DNA from 3 places in the Paenibacillus sp. FSL H3-0286 genome. Region 2 is predicted to be linked to each of the others. Evidence: riboswitches for the same ligand, from Rfam matches in the RefSeq annotation. Region 2 holds a riboswitch; each other region holds the start of a gene.
What was found. Region 2 has a riboswitch for thiamine pyrophosphate ahead of MHB37_RS02115 (ABC transporter substrate-binding protein). Riboswitches for the same ligand answer to the same signal wherever they lie in the genome.

Region 1 (5,245 bases), 2.6 Mb from region 2:
TATCTCTCCTTTAGGTCGCAGAGTAACGATCGAGTCGTTTCTCCAAGTAATTTTGCAGCGCCGACAGCACAGAACAGAACACTAAATAAAACAATCCTGCTTCGGAGTATACCAGCAGAGGCTCATAAGTGGTAGAGGCTACCTGCTGAGCAGTTCTAAACATCTCCGTATAGGTGATGATCGCTGCAAGCGATGTATCTTTGACCAAGCTAATAAAAGAATTGGATAACGGCGGTACAGAAACGCGTGCAGCTTGTGGCAGAATTACGCGGCGCAGAGCCTGCCCACGAGTCATCCCGACTGAGAAGGCAGCTTCCCACTGGCCTTTATGTATCGACAGGATAGCAGCGCGTACGATTTCCGATGAGTAAGCCCCTACGCTAAGGGTAAATCCAATGGTGGCGGCAATGAAAGGGTCGAGTACAATACCAACAGCCGGCAAACCATAAAATATAATAAATAGCTGCACTAACAACGGGGTTCCCCGAATGACCCATACATAAAAACGGGCGATTAGCTTCGGAATTACCCACGGTGAAAGACGTGCCAACGCGGTTAGGATCGCCAAAATCAATCCAAGCACAAAGGAAAGTAGCGCCAACGGAATGGTAAAAGCCACCCCGGCTTTAAGCAGGGGTAGCAGTGTATCTAAGAAAATTTGTATTTTGCGGTCATCCATTATTCAGACATCCTTTTTAGCTTCTAGGCTTAATTAGCCTTGCTAGCCTTGTATTATTTTGAAACGTCAGCTCCAAAGTATTTCTCGGAAATTTTCAAGTACGTTCCATCACTTTTCATCTCTTTAATCGCATCACTGACCGCATTCACCAGCTCATCATTGCCTTTCAGGAATACCGCGGCACTTTGTGAGCCTTCAGGAATCTCATCAACCACTTTAATTTTTGCATCTGGTTTTTGTTTTTTCAGATCCAGATAAGACAAGCCATCATTCACAGTTGCATCAATACGTCCCGAAGTCAGCAGGTCCATCGCTTGATTGAAACCGTCCGTAGCTACGATTTCAGCACCGTTCTCACGAGCGATGTCGGATAAGTTACTGGTCAGGGATTGTCCGGCTTTTTTACCCTTTAGATCAGCAAAGGTCTTAATATCCTCATTGTTTTCGCTCACGATCAATACTGCCTTGGATACAATATAGGGTTCAGAGAAATCATATTTCACTTTGCGATCTTCGTTAATGGAAACTTCATTAAAAATGACATCAAACCGTTTCGCATCCATCCCAGCAAAAATACCATCCCACTGAGTTTCAAAAAATTCAGCTTCAACACCTAAACGTTTGGCTACTTCTTCGGCAATTTCCACGTCAAAACCCGTCAATTTCCCCGCAGTGTCATGATAAGTAAAAGGTGCATAAGTCCCTTCTGTACCTATCCGCAATTTGCCGCTGGCCTTCACAGCCTCCAAACTGTTTTGCGCTGAAGATGCTGCTCCACCATTCGTTCCAGCTGTTGGTTCAGCAGCCGTATTGGTATTCGAATTATTGCCGCAAGCCGCTACAAGGACCACGGTTAACGCCAATATAATAGTTAAACTCCATTTTTTCATTATTAAATCCCCTCTCTCTATCCGGTTTTTTTCCGGTAAATTGAATAGTACACTGCCATCACATGATCGTCAATACTTTTTTCCGATTATGTACATCGGAATTGTAATATTAACTAGATTTCTACTTATATCTTACCCAATCTTGGATTAATCCTTCACTTCTTTCTCTCTTTACTTCTCAGAAAGATATGGTATATTTATAAACAAATTAATATGGACCTGTTATTTCACTAGGGGAGTCGGCCGACTGAGACGGAGCTTCAAGCTCCGGACCCTTGGAACCTGATCTGGATCATACCAGCGGAGGGAAGTGGAGCAGAATTTTCATCAAGCATGTTAAGTGTTATTATGCAGAATGAACTTTTTGACCCATTCATTTCCTCTGGAAATGGATGGGTCTTTATTTGTTTAGGCGCTCCACAAAAATATTAGGAGGTTAGATCATCACGACCATTTTATCTATTCAAGGCCTAACCTACTCTTTTCCGGAAACTGAACAACCCCCTGTATTCGCAAAACTATCCATGGATATCAGGCAAGGGGAATTCGTCTCCGTAGTAGGTGCTAGCGGATGCGGGAAAAGCACATTTTTCAAAACGGTTGCCGGTTTACTCGAACCTACTCATGGAAAAATAAAACTCCCTACGCTCCCCTCAACCGCTAGTCGTTTAGGTCAGATCGCTTATATGCCTCAGCAGGATTTATTGCTGCCTTGGAGAACAGTGCTCGACAACTGCCTTTTGCCCTGGGAGATCATGCCCAGATTTAGTAAACAGGAAACAATCATTCAGATTCGGGAAATGTTGGCCCGCTTCGGCTTAACAGATGTAGAGAAGGCTTATCCCCATGAACTTTCGGGAGGAATGAAACAGCGAGTCGCATTTCTGCGCACCTTAGTGGCTGGAGGCGGAAGTGGCCTTATGCTGCTGGATGAGCCCTTTGGCGCTCTCGATGCCATGACCAAACGTGAGATACACCGTTGGCTGTTGGAGTTATGGGGTGAACTGAATCAGACGATTATGCTCATCACTCATGATCTGGAAGAAGCACTATTGCTCAGTGATCGAATTTATTTATTATCTGGCGGTGCGCACAGCGAATTACAGGAGATCATTGTCGATCTACCAAAACCAAGACATTATAAGATGAACTATGAACCCCGGTTTATAGCACTACGGGCAGAGTTGGAGCGAAGATTGCATGCAACCTATACCTTTTAAAAAACATCTAGACAACTATGGTCCCTTCCTTCTTCTGGTACTGCTCATTCTTGTAATCTGGGAGTCAGCTGTTCGCCTTCACTTGATTCCAGCCTTTATTCTCCCTGCACCTTCATCTATTGGCATCGCATTGATCGAGCACAGGCAATTATTATTTGGACAGCATTTATTAGCGACGTTGCAGGAGATACTGGTAGGTTTTGTCCTTTCTGTGATTTTTGGTGTATTGCTGGGTATTGGAATGTTCCTGTTTCGCCCCGTAGAAAAGGCCATCTATCCCTTCCTTATCATTAGCCAGACGGTCCCATTAATTGCGCTATCGCCCATTTTTATTATGTGGTTCGGATATTCGCTGTGGAGCAAAGTGGCTGTGGTGTTTTTGACGGCTTTTTTTCCAGTTGTAGTGAGTACATATGATGGACTTCGTACAAGTGGCCAGACTTACAAGGACTTATTATTAACATTTGGTGCAAACCGCTGGCAGCTGCTTGTCAAAACCCAAATTCCACTGGCGTTGCCTGCTTTTTTCTCTGGCTTAAAGCTGTCCATTGTATACTGCGTCATCGGAGCTACTATCGGGGAATGGCTCGGCGGCAGTAAAGGACTCGGTTACTTCAGCCGCAGAATGGCCGGAAATATGCAGAGCGATGAAATGTTCGCGGCTGTATTTCTGCTGTCCGCGCTTGGTGTTGTGCTTTTTCTGGCGATAGCTTTACTCGAACAATTATTTTTAAAGAAAAGAGGATCTAACCAATGAATCATTTAAAATCCCCACAACGAGGACTTATTTCTGTATTTCTAGTATGCACACTTTTGCTCTTAAGCAGCTGCGGGAAGGCAGACAAGCTAAATAACAACTCCCAAACCGGTTCCTCCAATACCGATAATAAGCAGTCACACAAGCTGACGATTATGCTTGATTGGTATCCCAATGCCGTTCATTCCTTTCTATACGCTGCGCAACAGCAAGGATTTTTCCAAGAGGAAGGTTTGGATGTCGAGATCAAAATGCCTGCGGACAGCAATGACGCCCTAAAGCTTGTAGCAGCAAATCAAATTGATCTAGCGCTCAGTTATCAGCCTCAGGTGCTTATGGCACGCGGAGAGAAAATCCCTGTACGTTCGATTGCAGCAATCGTGCGGCATCCACTGAATCATCTGATGGTTCCTCAGGCAGGCAGTATTCATAGTCCCAAAGAGCTCGTGGGAAAACAAATCGGCTACTCCTCCATTCCGCTCTATGAAGCGATGATTCGGACAATGATCCAGAGTGATGGAGGCGATCCTTCATCCGCCAAGCTGATTGATGTAGGTTTTGACCTTATCCCTGCGATCTCTACAGGACAAGTGGACGCAATAATGGGCGGATTCATCAACCATGAACAACTGATCCTTGAAAAAGAGGGACATCCGGTCACCTCGCTTAATCCAACGGATTACGGAGTACCTGACTATTATGAGCTTGTGCTGGTGGCCAGCGAACAAGGATTGCAAAATTCTGAAGCCTACTTTAAAAAATTTCTAAATGCCATAACAAAAGGACAGGAATTTGTGGAGCAGAATCCTGAACAAGCCCTGGATTTACTGATTGCACATGAAGATGCAACTTCACCGCTCGACAAGGAGATTGAGAAAAAAAGTCTTGAAATTCTACTGCCGCTGATGAATGCAGGCGATCAAACTTTTGGTTATCAAGACCCGACATCTTGGGAAAAGGTTCAGCAGTGGTTATCCACCAACGATCTTCTACCAGAAGATATTAAAGCACAAGAAGCTTTTATCAATCTGTAACGTTTAGTTGGTTATTCATACAAGCTTGAGGAGGAATTATGATGAGTTACTTAGCCAAAGTACGGGAATCCAACCCCTTGATCCACAACATCACTAATATTGTAGTAGCCAATTTCTCAGCCAACGGTCTGTTGGCGCTGGGTGCCTCTCCCTTTATGGCGGATGCCCACGAAGAAGTGATCGACATCGCCGCTATGTCGTCTGCTGTAGTTCTAAATATAGGCACACTCAATGACTACGCCATTCAATCTATGTTGCTCGCTGGTAAATCCGCTAATAAACACGGGGTTCCCCTAGTGCTTGACCCGGTAGGTGCAGGCGCAACTTCTTATCGGACCGCTGTCACTCAAAAACTAGTGAATGAGATGCAAATCACCGCACTGCGGGGGAATGTGGCTGAAGTCGCTAATGTGATTGGGGAGAGTTGGTCCATTAAAGGAGTGGATGCTGGCGAAGGTGAAGGCGATGTAGTCCTTTTGGCTGAAGCTGCTGCGAGGAAGTTAAGCTGTGTGGTCATCATAACTGGAAAAGACGATGTGATCACGAATGGAAAAAACACTTATATTGCCAGCAACGGTCACCCTATTCTCACGAAGGTTACAGGAACTGGCTGCTTGCTCAGTGCTGTTGTGGGTGCATTTCTCGCGGTAAGTGGTGGTGCCTCG
Region 2 (5,245 bases):
GAATCCGACCTTACCTCATAAACTACTTCAAGATAAGGAGCTTACTTCGTGAAAAAACTGATTTGGATCGGCTGTCTTTCCTACTTCGTTATCGGTCTGGCACATGTTGTGCTGGGATCTATTCTGCCCGTTCTACTGCAACATTATGATCAAAATTATAGTGCTGGCGGTGAATTAATCTTTAGTCAATTCGCTGGTTTTTTAGCAGGTGTGTTGGTCTCTCCCCTGCTTAATCGCCGCTTCGGAAAACGTGGAGGCATCCTCATTGCCACCAGTCTTCTACTAGTTGCAGAAATTGCCTACGCCTTTCTACCGCCTTGGGGCTGGATGTATGTTATCGCTGTTGCCGCAGGTTTTGGTTTCGGGATGATCGAAGCGGTTATCGGCACCATTATTATTGGTGCTGTAACCGAAGGAACTGCTATTGCAATGAGCCGGCTTGAAGTGCTATTCGGGATAGGCGCACTCGTGATGCCGCTTATCGCCAGTCCGCTCATTGCTGCCGGAGCGTGGAGATTGGCCTTTCTAATCGTCGCTGCCTTCTCCTTAATTTCTCTTATCCTCTGGACAAGAGGGCATTTCGGTAATCTACAACGAATGCTGGATGAACGCGCCTCTGTCCAAGGAGCAGACAATTCGCAATCCTCAAGCTCACGTTCTAACAAAAAATTTCCGTATAAAGGTAAGCAATGGATTCTGTTAGGGATCTTCATCGTTTTCTTTTTTCTTTATGTAGGCACAGAGATGAGTTTAGTCAACTTTATGCCGGCTATCTTTATTGCCAAGCTAGGGATGACGGAGTCTGCCGCAGCACTGACAGTCACTTTCTTTTGGCTGGCGATGTCTACAGGAAGATTGTTTGCGGGTGTAATTGCCGAAAAAATATCTTATCGCGTGTACATTCTCAGCAGCTGTTTACTAACCTTGTTACTGCTGGCACTCTTTCCGTTCACTGACAATCGAATGGCTGCTTTCATTGTAATTCTGCTGCTGGGGCTGTTTATGTCCGGTATTTTCTCCATTGCTTTAGTCTACTCCAGCAAAATGCTGCCTGGCACCGAAGAGTCAACACCCAGCATTATGATTGCTTCCGGAGGTGTTGGCGGTGCTTTGCTACCTCTGTTTATGGGCTGGTCTATGGACCATTTAGAAGTGGCACAAACAGCCGGATTACTGGCCGCTTTTGCCGCCTTCTTGTTTCTGCTAAGCATTGCCGCATGGAGGTTCCAGTCCATGCAAGCGTTGAAAGGAAAGAGTTCCCGTATTTAGAACAGTATCAACGTTATCCTTTTAGGGTAATGTGATCTATAAGCATATTCTGAGCACAAGGATGGACGATGAATGAATGAGTCTTCAACTGAGCCTTTGTTACATACTGCGCTCATGCAGTTTATATTTCCCTTTTCTATAAAAAAGGGCGATTCTAAGCAGCTTATCCAGCAATTACAGGACGACGGCTTCACACGTTTTTTTCTGGATAATAAAGAGCTTGAAGCTGCCTATTACGGAGATGGCTACTGTGTTTCCCATGAACGTATGGAGCGCACCTATTTACCGTTTGCTGCACATGTCCTTTTTCCACGCAGGAAGGATGCCGACTCGTTCCGCCGTTTTTCCAGAGTAAATAATCTCGACTGCATTCTGGAGATTCCGCAGCAATCTATATTTTTCAAAATTCTCTCGACGGATATATTCATATGTCCTTTTCAGCTTGGATTCGTGACGATACGTGTCCAGCTGGAGGGGGATTCAATTCCCTTTAGTATTGCCCTAGAATTCGCGGATCGTTTCCGTGCGCTAGAGAATACCTTCATACAGGATGATTACACTTATATTCATTGCGGGGAACAGACCTATGAGATGGTAGAGGATTTTGTCTTCCGAAATTTGGTGGATGGACTGGAGCCATATCTGGATCAATCGGATATCAATGGGGCTTATTTCGAGACCCTTCCTTTTTTCGTAGATGAAAGAATGCAGGTGCAAGCTTTTTACGGCTTTCAGAATGAAGAAAGCTCTGATGAGATTAGTGTAAATCTACGCTATCGCGCCTCACAGCTTGATGGAATTAATCTGAACGGAAAGCCCTATGCCAGTGCCAGCGATCCAGCGTATATTGCAAACTATTGTCATGAGCATTCCTATAATCGCTGGGGTCCAGACACATATTATATGATGAATGAGCAAACCTTTTGCTGCATGACCCGCGCTGAACAGGAGATTGCTGTTAGTCTAGCCAACCAGATGTACGGGCAATATTATTACGGATTTTTACTCAATATTTTCCACAAAATCGTTCTGCTAAAGCTCGCCAATATGCACTCCCGACTTCGGATTAATCATGATTATGAGGAAATAGACAATCTAATCTACTCCATTAATAAGTTCTCGGCAAAGTTCTACTTCTTGGAGTTGATTTCCCAGTCGCAGGGCCGGGAGATATTTCTTCAGCTGCGTAAAGTATACGGAAACGACGCTTTGTTCGAGGAAGTGAAAGAAACCTTAAATGACCTGTTTCAGTATCAGGATAAGTTTCAATCCAAGCGACGGGATAATCTGCTGATGATTCTTACTGTATTTACGGTAGTAAGCGGGATTTACGGCATGAATCAGGTCATTGACGATCTGGATGGAAAGATTCAATGGAGTAAAATGATTGGTTATTCTCCCTTTGAATTTCTTGCCCTCTTCGTGATCATGAGCGGGATTCTGATCAGCGTTGTCCTCACGCTAGGGGCGCTGGTTAGTGAGCTTAAACGGCGTCACCGCAAAAAATATAAAGATCTAGACTAGCAAAAAAGAAACTACTGGATTGGAAAAATTCAGGAGTGCACTACTAGACATTCTGAGTACAGCCGTCTATAATACACCGTATGCGAGAAATATAAGATATAAAGTATGGGTACAAAACTTATGCTTACTTATATTGCACATAGAAATACCCGTTAACTTCATAGAACCAGGGGTGCTGGAATTGGCCGGCTGAGATTGTATCCCACAAGATACTGACCCTTATACCTGATCTGGATAATGCCAGCGTAGGAATCGCCAATTGGTTCTGGTCCCTGTGACCTTAACTAACCTTGCGCCAAGCCAGCGTCCCGATCACTCGGGGCGCTTTTTTTGTAAGATCACTAAAAGATGTAGAAAAACGTACATACTACACTTTACGGTTCATGTTGTGAAGACGGGATTCTTGTAACCTTAAAGGAGAGAAGAAGACATGCACCTTAAAAAAGCACTTACGTTGTGCCTCACCTGTGTACTCATTCTTGCCATTGCCGGATGCGGCAGCAACAATGGGAATACAGCCGGAAACAAAGCAAATGCTACTGATCCAACTGCTGCGGCTGGGACGGATGCTCCAAAAGAGCTCACCAAAGTTAAAGTCGCACTCGACTGGACACCGAACACGAATCATACCGGTCTATACGTAGCTAAGGATCTTGGTTACTACGCTGAAGAAGGTCTGGACGTCGAGATCGTTCAGCCAGGCGCAGCGGGTTCTGATACTATGGTTACTTCTGGCGAAGCCGCATTTGGCATCAGCGCCCAAGAAGGATTAACACTAGCCCGTCTACAAGGCGTACCCCTTGTCTCGATAGCAGCTATTATTCAGCATAATACGTCGGGATTCGCTGCTCCAGTAGATCGCAATATTAAATCACCAAAGGATTTCGAAGGTAAAACCTACGGAGGCTGGGGCTCACCGGCCGAAGAAGCAGCCATGAAAGCTATCATGGATCCTGAAGGTGGCGATGTGAAAAAGGTGAAGCTGATCAGTATCGGTGAAGCTGATTATTTTACCGCCGTCAAACGTGACATTGATTTCGCCTGGATTTTCTACGCTTGGACTGGTGTTGAGGCTGAGTTGCGTGGCGAGCCATTGGATATGCTGTACTTAAAGGATTATGCGCCACAGCTCGATTATTACACGCCTGTGCTGACGACGAGTGAGAAGCAAATTGCAGATCATCCTGATCTGGTGAAGGCCTTCATGAAAGCCACATCAAAAGGTTATCAGTATGCCATTGATCATCCGGAAGAGGCTGCCGGTATGTTATCGAAGGCCGTTCCTGACCTGGACGCCGACCTTGTCCTAGCTAGCCAAAAATGGCTTAGCCCAAAATACAAGGACGATGCTGCCCGCTGGGGCGAGCAAAAAACCGAGGTCTGGCAAAATTACGGCGACTGGATGTATGATCTGAAGTTGCTGGATAAACCGCTGGATGCTGCTAGTGCATTCAGTAATGATTTTTTACCGGCGGAGTAGAGAGCGGACTTCAGAACCAAGAAGGTTGGACGTTACTTGAGGAAGGAGGAACGGAGCGTAGTGATGTGCTACGTGAGTACCGGACTTCCCAAGTTCGTTCAAGATTCGATGTCGAGTTTGCTTCCTGAGTTACTTCGTTATCAAAGTTGGCTTTTTGAACTTACCTTATAAAATGAGAGGATTGATTATTGTGGCTAACACCCTACTAAGCATTCAAGTAATTCCAAAAACACCGAACAATGAGGATTCCATCCCATACGTAGATAAAGCGATTGAGGTCATTCAGAAATCCGGTGTTAAACATCAAGTGAATCCACTGGAAACCACAATGGAAGGTGAGCTTAGCGAGCTGCTGGAGGTTGTGCGTCAGATGCAGGAGGCGTTGATCGAAGCAGGCAGTCCAAGCGTAATTTCGCAGATCAAAATCGCTCATAATCCTAACGGAATCAGCATGGATAAATTGACGGAGAAATATCGGCCGTGAGATCGACCTGGAAGCTAATATGGCCGCCCCTTGTGGCGGTCGTCTTCTTTTTAACCGTATGGCAGCTATCTGTATCTGTATTTCATATTGAATCCTGGATTCTGCCGAGTCCTGCTGATATTGCTCGTGAATCCACCAGTAACGCTTCTGGTCTTTGGGCTCATACGATGGCTACGCTGCGGCTCACTTTAATTGGTTTTCCCATTGGTACGGGGGTAGGCCTGATCGTTGCTTTGCTTTTGCATCTTTTGCCTTGGGCTAGACGGGCTTTTTATCCACTTATTATTCTGAGTCAAAATGTTCCCTCCATCGCGCTCGGACCCCTGCTCATTATCTGGTTCGGCTTTGGTCTTTTGCCCAAAATCGTGCTGATTACACTAGTATGTTTCTTCCCGGTAGCTGTCGCTGCGATGGGCGGTCTGGCCCAAAGTGATCAGGTCATGATGAATTATATGAAAATGGCTGGCGCAAGCAAGTGGCAAATTTTC
Region 3 (5,245 bases), 1.7 Mb from region 2:
TCTGCTGCACAGCTATGTGAAAGCCGCTGATCGGCTGGATGCTTATTTGAAATGCGTATGGGAAGTTGCTGCAGGAAACCGAGAATTTGCCGCCGCGAAGGAGCAGACAGCAGCAAAACTTCGTGGGCTTGACCTGCAGGAAGTGGATTATTTTCTGACTCATATGGCACCGAGTTTCGAAATGTCTCTCGATGAGCTCTCTGCCGGAAACTAAACACCCTCTATACAAAAAAAATGGACCTCCGCATGAATCTCGCAGGGGTCCATTAGTGATTAATAATTGATAATACAAGCGTTACGTTGTTGATTCGGTCAGGATATCCCAGTCTTTAAAAATGGGCTGCAAACCCTTCGTATATAGCATTTCCGTAATCTCCTGCACACTACGGCCATCGGATATTTCGAATTGCGGAGTTCCCCCTGCATTAGTGTGACCGCCCACCTCAGTAGTGACCCCGGCTGACATCTTAGTTATTCCTAGATGAATTAAATGATCGCGTAGAGAGGCAGGCTCTCGTGTAGATAAAGTAATGCCCGAACGGGGTAAAAATAACCGGTATGCCAAAATAATCTGCACTAGCGATCGGTCGGTAACATCACACTCCGGGTTAAATTCCCCTAAATAAGGCCGAAACCGCGGAGGTGACAGACTGATCTCGCAATCTGGATACCGATCCTGCAAATAGCGGGCATGCATGGCACTTTGGAATGCTTCTTGCCGCCAATCATACATCCCGAGCAACGTACCAATATTCACAGAACGAAAACCTGCCTGACAGCCGCGTTCAGGTGCATCCAGGCGATTCCGGTAGTTTCTTTTAGGCCCTTTAACATGCAGCTTTCTGTAAGTCTCCTGGTGGTACACCTCTTGGTATAGTGTTAATCCATCCACCCCTGCTTGAAGAAGCTCTTTATATTCTGCAGTTGATAGAGGATTTATCTCAATACTGACAGAGGAAAAAAATTCCCTGAGTACATCTACGCAATCCTTAATATATGAGACAGGATTCTCCCGGCGCGATTCACCAGTCAAAATGAGGATATGCCGCAGACCTGTAGCTGCAATCTTCTCAGCCTCCCTGCGAACCTCCTCCAAGGACAGCTTTTTGCGCGGAAAATCATAAATGGAGCTGAAGCTGCAGTAGGTACAATGATTCACACAAAAATCCGCAAGATACATCGGTGTGAACAGCTGCATCGAATAACCAAAATGTGCACGGGTCAGTCGCTGTGCAGCCAACGCCATCTCCTCTAGCAGCGGCGTTGCTGCCGGAGAGAGCAATGCCAGCAAATCATTTTCGTTCAGCTTGTCTTTTCCAAGCGCCCGCTTAACGTCATCCTCCCGGAACTCCTTCCACAGTTGCTCATAAGGATACTGCTCCAAGCGGGCCAGTGTGTCAAAAAAGCTCATGCTAATCTTCCCTCCTTTCGTGACCTATCAAATTCAGTTCAAAAATCCAGTCAACGGTGACGAAGCAAAAGCAACTTCTTCTACAGGACCGAGTCCTGCCAAATAAGCTTTGCGGCCAGCGGATATCGCCTCGCGGAACGCTTCCGCCATGACGAGCGGATTACGTGCCGTTGCAATAGCCGTATTAAGCAGAACAGCAGCGGCCCCCATCTCCATTGCTTCCGCCGCTTCCGAGGGCTTGCCAATCCCGGCGTCTACAATAATCGGCAAATTCACTTCTTCAATAAGAATACGCACAAGCTCCTTAGTGCGCAGGCCGCGATTCGTCCCGATCGGCGCACCAAGCGGCATCACAGCAGCAGCACCGGCATCTCTCAGACGTAAAGCAGCCGAAAGGTCCGGACTCATATATGGCAATACTACAAAACCCTCCGCTGCTAAAATCTCTGTAGCTCGTATGGTCTCCAGATTATCTGGAAGCAGGTATTTCTGATCATTGATCACTTCGATCTTGACCCAGTTCCCCAGTCCCGCAGCTCTTGCTAATCTTGCAATACGGACTGCCTCTTCCGCTGTACGCGCTCCTGAGGTATTAGGCAGAAGAGTCATGTGGCCGGGAATGTGGTTCATGATATTTTCTGCTCCACCTTGCGGGTCCACTCGGCGAAGCGCTACAGTAATCACCTGAGAACCAGAGCTTGCGATCACTTCGGGGATCAACGTATTCCGGCTATATTTTCCGGTTCCGATAAATAATCTACTGGTTAATTCGATGCCGCCAATATGTAACGGGTCATGCATGAAATTACCTCCCTTTGGTTCGTATAAATTTCTCAAAATTCTATACCGCTCCATCTCAACCCCCACCAACAAAGTGCACCAGTTCCAAACGATCATCCTCGCTCAGAGCAGTACTTTCATAATTCTCCTTACTGACAATTTCTCCATTCAGCTCAATGATCATCAGACGACCCGACCACTCAGGAAGACTGATCAAATCAGCTATAGTTTGAATACCACCAGAACACTCTGCGGATTTCCCGTTAATCAACAGCTTCATTCTGAATCACCCCCTTCGCCCATGCTGTTACCTCCAGGCTATGAATGAACCGCCTTATGAATAGCTTTGGCGGCCTCATAAGGATCATCCGCTCCGCAAATACCGGACATCACAGCAACTCCTGCCGCACCTTTCCTGATGATCTGCGCCGCATTAGCGGGGCTAATTCCGCCAATCGCAATTACAGGAATAGAGCTGGTCTTCACCGTTTCTGCAAGCAGCTCTAACCCACGTGCGGGCAGCCCTAACTTGCTATCCGAGGGAAATACATGACCAAACAAGCAATAATCAGCTCCCTGCTCTGAGGCATTCGCCGCTTCTTCCGGAGAATGAACCGATCTCCCCAGCCGAAGCTGAGGTGCAATTCGCCGGGCTGTAACCGGACTCAGACTGTGCCAAGCCAACTGAACCCCCGCGGCACCAGCTGCCAATGCTACATCTATCCGGTCGTTGATTATCAGTTTGGTAGCGGGCATACCGGCAGCCAACAGCTGCTGTGCCGCAGCGAGCAGTTCGCATGCAGGACATTGCTTATCTCTCAGGTGAATATAATCGACCCATGTCTGCACCGTGCCAGCTAGTTCAACAAAATGTCTCAGTTGTAGCTTGCCGTCTGATATTAGATGGATCTCAGCTTGCAACATCACGATCTCCTCTCTCACTTCCCTGTAGGTCAGTAAAAAACAAAAAAACTGCCCCCCGTAAGGAAGGCAGTCAGAATCTGTATATAGACGGCACTACAAATAGCCCGACAACAGAAATTCGTTCTCCACTTCCCTACGCTGGTCTTAACCAGATCAGGTTCAAAGGGTCCGGAAATCCATTCCGTCTCAGCCAATCGGCACCCCTAGTGACATAAATATACAATTTTAAAATGCTAACGTGGTTTATAGTAACATATTTTTTTATTGAAATACACCCATTTATTCACATTAGCTGTACTGATCTAACCGTTTACTACCTCGCCACCATTTACATGAATAACCTGTCCAGTCACATAACTGGAATCGTCAGAGGCCAGATATACATAGGCTGGTGCCAGCTCTTCTGGTTGTCCAGGCCGTTTCATAGGCTGTGTACCTCCAAACTCGCTAACCTGTTTTGCATCAAAGGTAGAGGGAATCAGCGGTGTCCAGATTGGACCTGGTGCAACACCGTTTACCCGTATGCCCTTCTCTGCCAGATTCGTGGACAAGGATCGTGTGAAGCTAAGAATAGCTCCTTTAGTTGATGAATAGTCCAGCAGCTGCGGGCTTCCGCGATAAGCGGTAATTGAAGTTGTATTTATAATTGTAGATCCTGCTTTTAAATGAGGCATAGCTGCTTTTGTTAAATAGAACATCGCAAATATATTCGTACGGAAAGTACGCTCAAGCTGCTCGGAAGTAATATCCTCGATCTTAGCTTGCGGATGTTGCTCTGCCGCGTTATTGATGAGAATATCAAGCTTTCCTAAGCCCTCCACCGTCTGTTTAATAAGATCCTTACAGAATTTCTCGTCACCGATATCACCTGGAATTAGGATACATTTGCGGCCTTCCTGCTCGACCTGACGTTTAGTTTCCTCTGCATCTGAGTGTTCATTAAGATATGAAATGACCACATCAGCGCCTTCTTTAGCAAAAAGCACAGCAACTGCACGCCCAATTCCGCTGTCTCCACCGGTAATTAACGCCGCCTTGTCTTGCAGTTTACCTGCTGCTTTATAATTTGCCGGCTCGTATTTGGGCAGCGGTGTCATTTCACTCTCAATCCCTGGCTGATGATGCTGCTCCTGTGGGGGTAAGGTTTTTGTAGCTTGTTTATTGTTGCCTGACATCTTCCCTATCTCCTCTCGTTAAGCAAATTGATAGTTAACTGATCGTCTTAGGATGGCACAACTATGCACGTTTATACGCTGGGTTTGTCATTTTCTTAAATCGCTTTACGAATCTTACTTACCACAATGAAAGTAGATATAAACAACCGTGAGAGATATACTGCTGTAAGTGGAGAGGAATTCACTGCATACAAATAGACACAGCATCGCTGCTGTGCCTTGAATTGTTCACCCTAACTATTTTAGAGAAGAAACATGATTTTCTGCATTCACTTCATGTTCCAGCACCCACATAAAGTACAGAGCTTTGGCCGCTTTCTCCCGGGTCACTATAGCTTTAGGTTCTAGTTCTGTCCCATTGACCATTTCGCCTCTGGCAATCCCCACTTCAGATCTAATGAGTCCTAATTCATATGCACTTTTCACTTTTGAAATTAAATAAGGAGAAATGTCCGCTGTATCAACAAGCTGCGTCCAGGATACAAGAGGATAGTACATCGCACCCCTAGCTCCTGGCTCCAGATTCGAATCATAGCCAGGAGCTCCTGGCACTACTGCTGTGCCGTTATAATCAGTCATGTACTTAGGTTTATTAGCAAACTTTATTTGGTAAACGTCATAGAGAATAGCACCCATCGTTTCACGTGACAGCTTACCTTTCGGATAATAGGCAAGATCTGATCTTTCCACTTTCATTAACTTAGAAATACTGCGTGTGAATTCAGCAACTGTCATCTCCGTATCCGGATTAAAATTCCCTTGACGGTCTTTGTCCATTACTCCCAGCTGGATTAATTTTTCAATTTGATTACGGTAATATGCAGCTTCCCCAGTCGTCGTATCATTCGTTATTTCCGGAAAAATCTTACCCCAGTTCCCTGTTAGTGCCGCATGCTTAACGTTCCCTTTAAGGTAAGGAGTAATGGAGGCAGCAGTAGAATCGCCAGTAGCACCT

Region 1: linked by a shared signal. The riboswitch ahead of MHB37_RS13765 (ABC transporter ATP-binding protein) and the one ahead of MHB37_RS02115 (ABC transporter substrate-binding protein) in region 2 are both predicted to bind thiamine pyrophosphate.
Region 3: linked by a shared signal. The riboswitch ahead of MHB37_RS09315 (thiamine phosphate synthase) and the one ahead of MHB37_RS02115 (ABC transporter substrate-binding protein) in region 2 are both predicted to bind thiamine pyrophosphate.

Annotation. Positions count from the first base shown of each region.
Region 1 covers NZ_CP150285.1:3,070,055-3,075,299, reverse strand. Annotated here, with positions in the region: gene MHB37_RS13775 (amino acid ABC transporter permease) at 11-679, opposite strand; gene MHB37_RS13770 (amino acid ABC transporter substrate-binding protein) at 733-1,569, opposite strand; TPP riboswitch at 1,792-1,895, shown strand; gene MHB37_RS13765 (ABC transporter ATP-binding protein) at 2,094-2,789, shown strand; gene MHB37_RS13760 (ABC transporter permease) at 2,770-3,546, shown strand; gene MHB37_RS13755 (ABC transporter substrate-binding protein) at 3,543-4,580, shown strand; gene thiM (hydroxyethylthiazole kinase) at 4,622-5,245, shown strand, end outside.
Region 2 covers NZ_CP150285.1:478,483-483,727, reverse strand. Annotated here, with positions in the region: gene MHB37_RS02125 (MFS transporter) at 49-1,269, shown strand; gene MHB37_RS02120 (hypothetical protein) at 1,342-2,793, shown strand; TPP riboswitch at 2,952-3,062, shown strand; gene MHB37_RS02115 (ABC transporter substrate-binding protein) at 3,224-4,273, shown strand; gene MHB37_RS02110 (MTH1187 family thiamine-binding protein) at 4,464-4,757, shown strand; gene MHB37_RS02105 (ABC transporter permease) at 4,754-5,245, shown strand, end outside.
Region 3 covers NZ_CP150285.1:2,181,983-2,187,227, reverse strand. Annotated here, with positions in the region: gene yfbR (5'-deoxynucleotidase) at 1-214, shown strand, start outside; gene thiH (2-iminoacetate synthase ThiH) at 296-1,411, opposite strand; gene MHB37_RS09325 (thiazole synthase) at 1,445-2,212, opposite strand; gene thiS (sulfur carrier protein ThiS) at 2,268-2,471, opposite strand; gene MHB37_RS09315 (thiamine phosphate synthase) at 2,510-3,115, opposite strand; TPP riboswitch at 3,229-3,330, opposite strand; gene MHB37_RS09310 (SDR family oxidoreductase) at 3,418-4,290, opposite strand; gene MHB37_RS09305 (GDSL-type esterase/lipase family protein) at 4,528-5,245, opposite strand, start outside.